3 regions of the Arthrobacter sp. StoSoilA2 genome follow, and region 1 is predicted to be linked to each of the others. Evidence: predicted binding sites of a transcription regulator. Region 1 holds the regulator's gene; each other region holds the start of a gene.
The links. Region 1 encodes Rex, which represses fermentation and respiration genes when NADH is low (regulators of the CRP and FNR family bind a similar motif). Its sites were predicted from a motif close to CTTGTGAANNNNTTCACAAG; they were not measured.

Region 1 (3,273 bases):
CCCACGCCACAATCCGTAAATGGCTCCGCCGACGGTTGCGGCCTTAAGTCCTAGGGTTGCTGCACGGCGTCCGGAGCGGAAGTCGTATACAGGCCAGTTGTTGTCGCGGGCATGCCGGCGCAGCTTGGAGTCGGGGTTGATCACCACGGGGTGACCCACCATAGTCAGCAGCGGGATGTCATTGGCAGAGTCGCTGTAAGCCCAGCAGTGTTCCAAGTCCAAGCCTTCTTGATCAGCTATGAGTTGGACGGCGATGGCCTTGGCCGGCCCGTGCAGGATGTCACCCACAAGCTTGCCGGTATACATTCCGTCATGGACCTCGCCCACGGTCCCCAGCGCGCCCGTCAGTCCGAGCCTTGTGGAGATGACTGTGGCAACCTCAATGGGGGTGGCCGTCACTAACCACACCCGTCGGCCTACACGAAGGTGCTGCTCCGCGAGTGCCTTGGTTCCGGGCCAGATCCGTGACTCGATCATTTCGTCATAGACTTCTTCGCCGAGGGCTTTGATGTCCTCCACGGTTATCCCGGCAGCCAGAGTCAGGGCCGAGTCGCGCACCGCATGGACGTCGTCCATATTCTCGCCACGCATGACAAATTTGAACTGCTTCCACGCGAAGCCAGCCGCCTGGGACAGGGTGAATGCCTTGCGTTCGTACATCTTGCGGGCCACGTGGAAGAGGCTCGCGCCCTTCATCAAGGTGTTGTCGACGTCGAAGAAAGCGGCTTCGCCGGTGTGCTGTGGCACCTTGGCGTCGGCGACCACGGCGGCGTTCTTCTCGTCGGGCATGCCTTGAGTCTAGTCAATCGCCCGGCCCCGGCGTTGAGGGCGCACGGTGGGCGACCGCCGGGGTGGATGTGAGAGAGGGATGGCCGGGGAGGGGGTGGATGTGAGAGAGCGTTGGGGCGGTTACCGTTGTGTCATGGCTATTCCCGACGTCGTCCTCCTCACCAAAGCTGACTGCCACCTGTGCACGGAGGCACGTGCCGCCGTCGAGCGCGTTACCTCGGCACTGGGCATCCAGTGGACCGAGCAGGCAATCGACGGAAAGGCAGAACTGCAGGAGCGTTACGCGGAGGAAATTCCAGTGGTGCTGGTGGATGGGGTCCAGCGCGACTTTTGGAAGATCGACGAGCAGCGCTTGACACGTACATTGAAAAAAGTTCTCGAAGGCTGAGGACCACGGGACTCTGTTACCCGGAAGTACCGGCTTTTGTTGAGTCCGCCCAAGGGCCATAGAGTGGAACAACAAGCGACGCAATGGAGAAAACCGTGACTGCGCTGGAACCGTCCCCGGGGGCAACAAGCGGGGACAACGAACCTGCCGCCAAGCAGATCCCGCCCGCGGCTGTGGCCCGGATGACTCTCTATTTGCGCGCGCTCAACTCGCTCCTGGCAGAAGGCGTGGAACGTGTGTCATCGGACGCGTTGGCCGAGGCTTCAGGCGTCAGCTCCTCCACGCTCCGCAAGGACCTCTCCTACGTGGGCTCGTACGGGACCCGCGGGGTGGGCTACGAAGTCCAGTACCTGAGCCGTCACATTGCTGCAGCCCTGGGCCTGACGCACGACTGGAAGGTCGCAATTGTCGGTGCCGGTAACCTCGGCAAGGCGCTGGCGCGGTATGGCGGCTTCGAGTCCCGGGGATTCGACGTCGTGGCTATCTTCGACGCAGACCCCATGGTGATCGGCAACGAGGTGGGTTGGTTGCGGGTCAGCGATTCAGCGGAACTTGAACGTGTCCTGGAACGCACCCACACCAACATGGTGGTGCTGGCATTGCCCGCCACAGTGGCCCAGGAAGTCTGTGATCGCGTCATCGCTGCCGGAATCCGGAGCATCCTGAGCTTTGCTCCGGTTCTCCTGCAGGTTCCGCCGCACGTGAACCTCCGCAAGGTGGATATGGCCACCGAGCTGCAGATCCTGGCGTACCACGCACAACGGGCGCAGACACCGGGTCAGGCTGTCTAGCCTTTCCGGGTCCGCGCCCGCTGTGGAACGAACTGCCGTGGTTTAGCGGCCGTACGGGTTCTGGTAAGGGTTGGCGAAAGGCTGCGGCTTACGGAAATAGGGAGCCGACGCCGGCAGGTACAGCAGGACGATTGCGGCCACTCCCAGCAGGATCACCAAGAGCTGCAGGATGCCATACGTAGCACCGAACTGGAACAGTCCGGCGAGGCCGAGGACGGAGATCGCCGCGAAGACGGTGCCCAGGATCCTGGCCCAGTTCTTGCCCTTGCGGACCGGGAATGCAACCAAGGCGTAGAGGCCCAGGGACACGATGGCCCCAATGATGGCGGCAACGACGATACCGCCACGCATGCCTTCCAGGGAGCCTTCCGGGAATTCAGTGCCCTGCTGTGCAGCCTGCTGGATCATCGAGTTGATGAAGGCATCCGAGCCGGTGGTGGCCAGGATCAGCGAGCTGATGGCGGACAGGATGCCCGCTGCGATGATCATCCAGAAGGAGATGTTGACCAGCGGGGGAACCGTAGCAGGCCCTGGCTGCTGGCTGGGCCAGTTGGTGTCCTGCCCGTATTGCGGGGCCTGCTGACCGTAGGGAGACGGCTGCTGGCCGTACGGCGACTGCTGGCCAAACTGCGGCGACTGCTGACCAAACTGGGGAGCCTGCTGACCATATTGGGGAGCCGGGGGTTGGCCATATTGGGGAGCAGCCGGGGACTGCTGACCGTACTGCGGAGCGCTCGGCTGCTGACCATATTGGGGAGTCTGCTGGCCGTACTGCGGTGCCGACGGCTGACCGTACTGTGGCATGGATGGCTGGCCCGGCTGCTCAGGCTTGTTGGCGTCGCCCTTGTTATCACCTGTGTTGGGATCGCCCGGTTTGGCGTCCCCGGCGTTGGACGGCGGGTATGGAGGGTTGCTCATGGCATTCCTTTGCTTGTTCGACTGCTGGTACGGCTGCCGGGATCAGCAAAAAGACCCTGCCCCCAGCCTGGTTCTGCTTCCACCGTACCTCCGGGGTCCGGTGCTGCGGTTGATCACACGCAGGAATTTCCTGCTTCAGATGAAATCATCACGATGGCGTACGCCTTCATGATGAAGGCCGTGGTGGTCGAATGGACCACCACGGCCTTGTGCACCTGTCAGGGCGGCTTGGATGAGCGCCCGACGGCGGTACTTCAGGCAGGTTAGACGGCGCCCTTTACTGCCTTGAACCACAGCTGCGAGTTCGGCAGCCACATCAGTACAACGGCCACCGCGCTGACCAGGAAACCGAACCAGTTGCCACCCAGGCCTGCACCGGGTCCGCCG
Region 2 (3,273 bases), 980 kb from region 1:
GTTACTGCTCACGCATAACGCGTTGGAGGTCTTCGGCAGCCACCTCCAGCAGCGTACGCAATTGCTGGACGCGTTCGTCGCTGACGTCCCCCGCCGCGTTTGCTGCGATGGCCTGGTCCAGCAGTTTCTGTGCCTGCTTGTGGTTGGCCCGTGCTACATCCAGCGCATGTTCCAGCGTTGTCTCGTGTTCCAAAGTCGATTCATTTTCCATAAACCCATTTTGGTCAGGTTTCCCGGCTGATACCAGTAACACAGCCGGGAAACCCGTGAATACTTCCCGGCTTAGGCGTTCGCTGCCTCAAGCACTGCAATAGGCGCCACGATGTCGCGGGCAGGGAAGGACGGCGGGTTGACGCCGGCCATTTCCTCCATGACACGGACAACCTGGCAGGAGTAGCCGAATTCGTTGTCGTACCAAACGTAGAGCACGAGGTTCTTGTCATTGGAAATAGTGGCCAGACCATCAACGATGCCTGCGCGGCGGGACCCAACGAAGTCGGTGGAGACAACGTCCGGGGAGTCGATGTAGTCGATCTGCTTGCGCAACGGTGAGTGCAGCGACATTTCGCGGAGGTAGTCGTTGACCTCATCGCGTGTGGTGCCCTTGGCGAGGTTGAGGTTCAGGATCGCCATGGAAACATCCGGGGTAGGTACGCGGATGGCGTTACCGGTGAGCTTGCCCTGAAGTTCCGGAAGCGCCTTGGCAACAGCCTTGGCTGCCCCTGTCTCCGTGATGACCATGTTCAGTGCTGCCGAGCGGCCGCGGCGATCTCCCTTGTGGAAGTTGTCGATCAGGTTTTGGTCGTTCGTGAACGAGTGCACCGTCTCAACGTGGCCGTGGATGATACCGAATTTGTCGTTGATGGCCTTCAGTACCGGGGTAATGGCGTTGGTCGTGCACGACGCGGCCGTGACGATCTTGTCGTCATCGGAAATGTCGGACTGGTTGATTCCGTGGACGATGTTCTTCAGGTCGCCCTTGCCCGGAGCCGTCAGCAGGACGCGCGAAACACCCTTGCTTTGCAGGTGCTGGGACAGGCCTTCCGCATCGCGCCAACGCCCGGTGTTGTCCACTACGAGGGCATCCTTGATGCCGTAGGCGGTGTAGTCCACGGTTGCGGGGTTGTCGGAGTAGATGACCTGGACCTGAACGCCGTTGGCGGTGATGGTGTTTGCTTCTTCGTCCACGCGGATAGTTCCCTCAAAGGAACCATGTACGGAGTCGCGGCGCAGGAGGCTGGCACGCTTGACGAGGTCGTTCTCGGCGCCCTTGCGGACAACGATGGCACGCAGCCGCAGGCCATGCCCGCCACCGGCCTTTTCAATCAGGATGCGGGCCAGGAGGCGGCCGATGCGCCCAAAGCCGTACAGCACGACGTCGGTGCTGGTGCGGTCATCAGCGCCACGCTTTCCGACGATTTCCGCGAGCTCGGCCCGCAGGAAGTCATCCAACGAGGTGCCGTGGCCCTCGACGCGGAACTTCTCCGTGAGACGGGCAATGTCGATTGCAGCCGCACCGAGTTCCAGCTCGGCAAGAGCGTTCAACAGGGGTGCGGTTTCTTCGAGCAGGAGCTCGGTGTTGCTCATCCGGCGCGCAAAGCGGTGGGCCTTCAGGATGTTCATGGTCGACTTGTTGATCAGGCTCCGGCCGTGGATGCTCGTGACCACGTTGTTTTCCCGGTACAACCGGCCGATCACCGGAATCATGGCCTCGGCGAGAGCCTCCCGGCCCATCCACTTATCAAGACAAGAATCTGACGTCTGGCTCACAGAACTACCTTCCTTGGGTCAACCACATACGTCCTCGTATGCAGATGGCGGCCGCCCGGAGTAATCCTGCGGCACGAGCACTGGACGGGCTTCGGTCCACCCACAGCGCCTTGAACGATTGCAAAGAAAAGACCGCCGGCTGCGAACGCAGTCCCGGCGGCAGAACATCTACGTTCATAACAAGTCTAAGGCGGAAGGGCGCCCTCTTGGGCGCCCGGGGGCGTGAAATCACTCACATGGCAGTCACAATGGACATCACATGCCTGGGACCTCAGTGGCAAATATGTGGATGGGTTGACCGATACGCCGGGTTCTGTCATCCCTTGCCGTTGCCGGCAAAGGAGTGGCGGCCATCCATCTACGAACGCCGTTGCCGGCGCCCTCCAGCAGCCTACCCGGACACTCGGGCGAGCAGCCCTCAAACGTGCCCTGTCTGGCCTTGCTCCGGGTGGGGTTTACCTAGCCTCCCCGGTCACCCAGGGAGCTGGTGGTCTCTTACACCACCGTTTCACCCTTACCTGCCGCATGTTGATGCAAGCATCAGCACGCGCAGGCGGTCTGTTTTCTGTGGCACTGGCCTGCGGGTTACCCCGAGTGGGCGTTACCCACCACCCTGCTCTGCGGAGCCCGGACGTTCCTCGAGCCACTTGCGTGACGCGCGACCGCCTGGTCAACCCATCCGCCGTACAGTCTACCGGCGTCGAGGGTTGCCCCGGTCCCCGGTAATATCGTCTGGTGCTGATTCTGCTGCCGCCTTCCGAAGGCAAGACCCCCGCCGTCAAAGGTCCCGCCGTCGAATGGGAGTCGCTCAGCTTTCCGGAGCTGAACCCGTACCGCGCGAAGGTCCTGGAATCGTTGGGCACCGTCAGCGCCCACGAGGACGCGCTGGCACTGCTGGGCGTAGGTGCCTCGCTGAAGGACGACGTCGAACGTAATACCCGGCTGCACGCGGAACCGGCGGCCCCGGCCCATCAGGTCTACTCAGGAGTCCTGTATGACGCGCTCGGCTTCAAGTCCATGACGCCGGCCCAACGACGCAAGGCAACCGAAACGATTTTGGTGGTTTCGGCACTGTGGGGCGTTATCGGTTTTGGTGACCAGGTGCCGGCTTACCGGCTGTCCATGGGAACCGCACTGCCCGACGTCGGACGCCTCGCCTCCTTCTGGAAGCCGAACCTGAATGCGGCCCTCGCCAAACGGGCTGAAGGAGAGCTGCTGGTTGATTGCCGTTCCAGCACGTATGCAGCTGCGTGGGCTCCCCCGGCAGCGCAGACCGTCACGGTGAATGTATTCAACGAGGCAAACGGCAAGCGCACGGTGGTCAGCCACTTCGCCAAACACACCCGTGGCGAGTTTGCCAGGCATCTGCTGACCAGGCGCGGCAAGGCCGCTGCCACGCCCGATCAACTGCTGAAGGCCGCCAAGGAAGTCTGGGCAGCGGAACTTGTTCCCGGGACGGCCCGCAAGCCGCATGCCCTCAATATCATTCTGGGCAGTTAGGTC
Region 3 (3,273 bases), 2.0 Mb from region 1:
GTTGAAGAGGCCAGCGGGGGTTGTTGCCGCGAGGCGTGCACCGGCATCGGTGACAGTCAGCTGATAAGCTTCCGGACCGCCGTCGAGCGTTTCCACGAACTCCAGGGCGATGTCTCCGGCGTCGGCTGTCCCGACGACGGGAAGAGCGAAACCTGTGCCGCGGCGAAGCAGCACCGCCAGCTGCTCCGCGACCGGGACGGCTGCCTCGCTTGCCGCGATCCGGGCCGTAGGGGCAAGCGTGAAGCCCTGACCGTCCGATGGCGCGACGTGTACGGGCCGGGGGATCAGGTTGTCCGTGGTGTTCATGCCGTTCTTTCTGCGGAAAGGTTAACGCGAGAGCGGCCCGACCGGAAGGGGTCGGGCCGCTGTCACAGTGCGGATACTTCTGGTGGCTGGGCCCACGCCGGCAGGGTTCCCTGGCCGAAGCGGAGCGAGGTTAGGGTGCCGGTGGGGATTAGTCGCCCAGGCGCAGGCCTGTCTTGGTGTCGAACAGGTGCACGTGGCCGGACTGCGGACGAACGAAGATGGACTCGCCCTTCATCGGGGGGCGGCGGCCGTCAACGCGGGCAACGATGTCGTGGCTCTTGCCATCCAGGATGGTGTGGCCGTAGACATAGGCATCGGCGCCGAGTTCTTCGACGACGTCAACCTCAACCTGAAGGCCTTCGCCGTTGCCGACCGTCTCGAGGTCTTCCGGACGTGAACCAACAGTAACCGTCTGTCCGTGTGCCTCTTCGAGGACGTCGCGCTTGACCGGGTAAACCGTGCCACCGAACTGGACGCCGCCGTCGACGACCGGCAGTTCCAGCAGGTTCATGGCGGGGGAGCCGATGAAGCCTGCAACGAAGACGTTCTGCGGGCGGTCGTAAAGGTTGCGCGGGGTGTCAACCTGCTGGAGCAGGCCGTCCTTGAGGACTGCGACGCGGTCACCCATGGTCATTGCCTCGACTTGGTCGTGCGTCACGTAAACCGTGGTGACGCCGAGGCGGCGGGTCAGGGACGCGATCTGCGTACGGGTCTGGACACGGAGCTTGGCGTCAAGGTTGGAAAGGGGCTCGTCCATGAGGAAGACCTGGGGATTACGGACGATTGCACGGCCCATGGCAACACGCTGGCGCTGACCACCGGAGAGTGCCTTCGGCTTGCGGTCCAGGTACTGCTCGAGGTCAAGAAGCTTGGCGGCTTCGCGAACACGCTCGGCGCGCTCTTCCTTGGAGACGCCTGCAATCTTCAGCGCGAAGCCCATGTTGTCCGCAACAGTCATGTGCGGGTAGAGAGCGTAGTTCTGGAAGACCATTGCGATGTCGCGGTCCTTCGGCGGAACATCCGTGACGTCGCGGTCACCGATCAGAATGCGGCCGGCGTTCACATCCTCGAGACCTGCGAGCATGCGCAGGGAGGTGGACTTACCGCAACCGGAGGGTCCAACGAGGACCAGGAATTCGCCATCTGCGATGTCGATGTTGAGTTTGTCGACGGCGGGCTTGTCTGTGCCCGGGTACAGACGCGTAGCGTTATCAAAAGTAACTGTAGCCACAGTTATCAATCCCTTCACCGGCAGGTACGTGCCGGACGATCCGTTGTGAATGGTTCATTTTCTTCAGTTGAACTCCCCGGCCATTGGCCGGGGAGGATCGTGTGACGTCGCACGGTACTGTGCGTCACATCACGTTCAAGAGTATGTCAGACTTTTGGATTTACTGCGCAAATGTTACGAACGTCACATGTGACGTTGGTCCCGCTCATGCTTTCCAGTGACGGGCTCATGCTTGCGCAGTGACTCGGCGGCGCTCCCGCAGGAGTGCTTCCAGCAGTTCCGCAACCTGCACCGGGGCTTCCACCCGGTACTCGGCCTGGGTGAAATCCAAGCCCACCTTGATGCCGACGTCGTCGCCCATCAGCCGGCCCAAGGCATCCTCATCGGTCACATCGTCGCCGGCGAACAGAATGGCCGTGGCGCCGGTCGCTTGACGGAGGAACTCCACTGCCTCGCCCTTGGAAGCCTTGACAACGGAGGTCTCCAGCACGCGTTTGCCCGTCTTTACGTACACGCCAGGATGTTCGCGCAGAACCCGCATGGCGGCCTCGACTGCATCTTCCGCAACGTCGTCGTCGGCAAGCCGTGTGTGAAGGACGACTCCGGCGGGTTTGTCCTCGAGCAACGTCCCTGGCGCGATATCGACGATGCCGGCCAGGACGTCGCGTACCGAAGCGAGCCGTGCACGTTGTTCATCATCCAACTCCAGGCCCACGGACCCTTCGCCCAGCCATACCTCCGCGCCGTGGCTGCCAATCAGCAACGTGTTCACAGGAGGCGAGGCGACCAGGCGCAAACTGTCCAGGGCGCGCCCGGAGATGAGTGCCGTCGTCGTGCGCGGCAGTTCAGCCAGGGCTTCCAAAGCCGCAGCCGATCGCGGAAGGGGCCGGGCGTCACCAGCATGGTCCACGATTGGGGAGAGGGTGCCGTCGAAATCCAAGGCCACCAGGAGTTGGTCCGTGCCAGCGATACGCCGGATGGCGTCCAATAGTTCCGGGGACAAAGACAGGGGCGTCTGCTCAGCTGTCATCGCGCACCACCTTCTCCTCGAGGGCGGCCAGGAACTCCGCCGACCAATGATCGACGTCGTGGTCCAGGATCTGCTTCCGCATCAGCTTCATGCGGCGGCGGGCTTCCTTGGGGGAGAGGTTAACGGCCCGGAGAATGGCCGATTTAAGGCCATCGATGTCGTGCGGGTTGATCAGCAGCGCCTGCTTCAATTGGTCGGCAGCGCCGGCGAACTCACTCAGGACCAGCGCGCCGTCGTCCTCGGAACGGGCCGTCACGTATTCCTTGGCCACCAGGTTCATGCCGTCGCGCAGCGCCGTCACCAGCATGACGTCCGCGGCGAGGTACAGCGCCACCATTTCCTCAACGGGGTAGCTGTGGTGCAGGTAGCGGACTGCTGTGTTCTGGATGGTGTCGTAGGTGCCATTGATATGGCCGACGGTGCCCTCGATTTCTTCGCGCAGAAGCCGGTACTGCTCCACGCGTTCCCGGCTGGGGCTCGCTACCTGTATCAGGGTGGCGTCCTCCACCTTGATGCTGCCCTCACGCAGGAGTTCCTCGAAGGCCTTCAGGCGGTGGCCGATGCCCTTGGTGTAGTCCAGGCGGTCCACGCCAAGAAGGATGGTCTTCGGGTTGCCCAGGTCCTTGCGGATCTGCTTGGCCCTCTCGATGATGTCCGGCCTCCCGGCCAACTCGCGGATCTGGTCCACATCGATGGAAATAGGGAA

Region 2: LDN82_RS13410 (glyceraldehyde-3-phosphate dehydrogenase) is a predicted target of Rex. The motif match lies at 1,990-2,009, and genes of this name have one in related genera.
Region 3: ugpC (sn-glycerol-3-phosphate ABC transporter ATP-binding protein UgpC) is a predicted target of Rex. The motif match lies at 1,708-1,727, and genes of this name have one in related genera.

What each region holds. Positions count from the first base shown of each region.
Region 1 is NZ_AP024643.1:3,936,594-3,939,866, reverse strand. It holds gene LDN82_RS17890 (HAD-IB family hydrolase) at 1-789, opposite strand, end outside; gene LDN82_RS17885 (glutaredoxin family protein) at 923-1,177, shown strand; gene LDN82_RS17880 (redox-sensing transcriptional repressor Rex) at 1,261-1,968, shown strand; gene LDN82_RS17875 (hypothetical protein) at 2,011-2,886, opposite strand; gene LDN82_RS17870 (hypothetical protein) at 3,150-3,273, opposite strand, start outside.
Region 2 is NZ_AP024643.1:2,955,482-2,958,754, forward strand. It holds gene LDN82_RS13405 (hypothetical protein) at 2-211, opposite strand; gene LDN82_RS13410 (glyceraldehyde-3-phosphate dehydrogenase) at 283-1,734, opposite strand; RNA gene rnpB (RNase P RNA component class A) at 2,057-2,448, opposite strand; gene LDN82_RS13420 (peroxide stress protein YaaA) at 2,506-3,270, shown strand.
Region 3 is NZ_AP024643.1:976,631-979,903, forward strand. It holds gene LDN82_RS04605 (beta-N-acetylhexosaminidase) at 1-306, opposite strand, end outside; gene ugpC (sn-glycerol-3-phosphate ABC transporter ATP-binding protein UgpC) at 455-1,537, opposite strand; gene otsB (trehalose-phosphatase) at 1,764-2,567, opposite strand; gene LDN82_RS04620 (trehalose-6-phosphate synthase) at 2,557-3,273, opposite strand, start outside.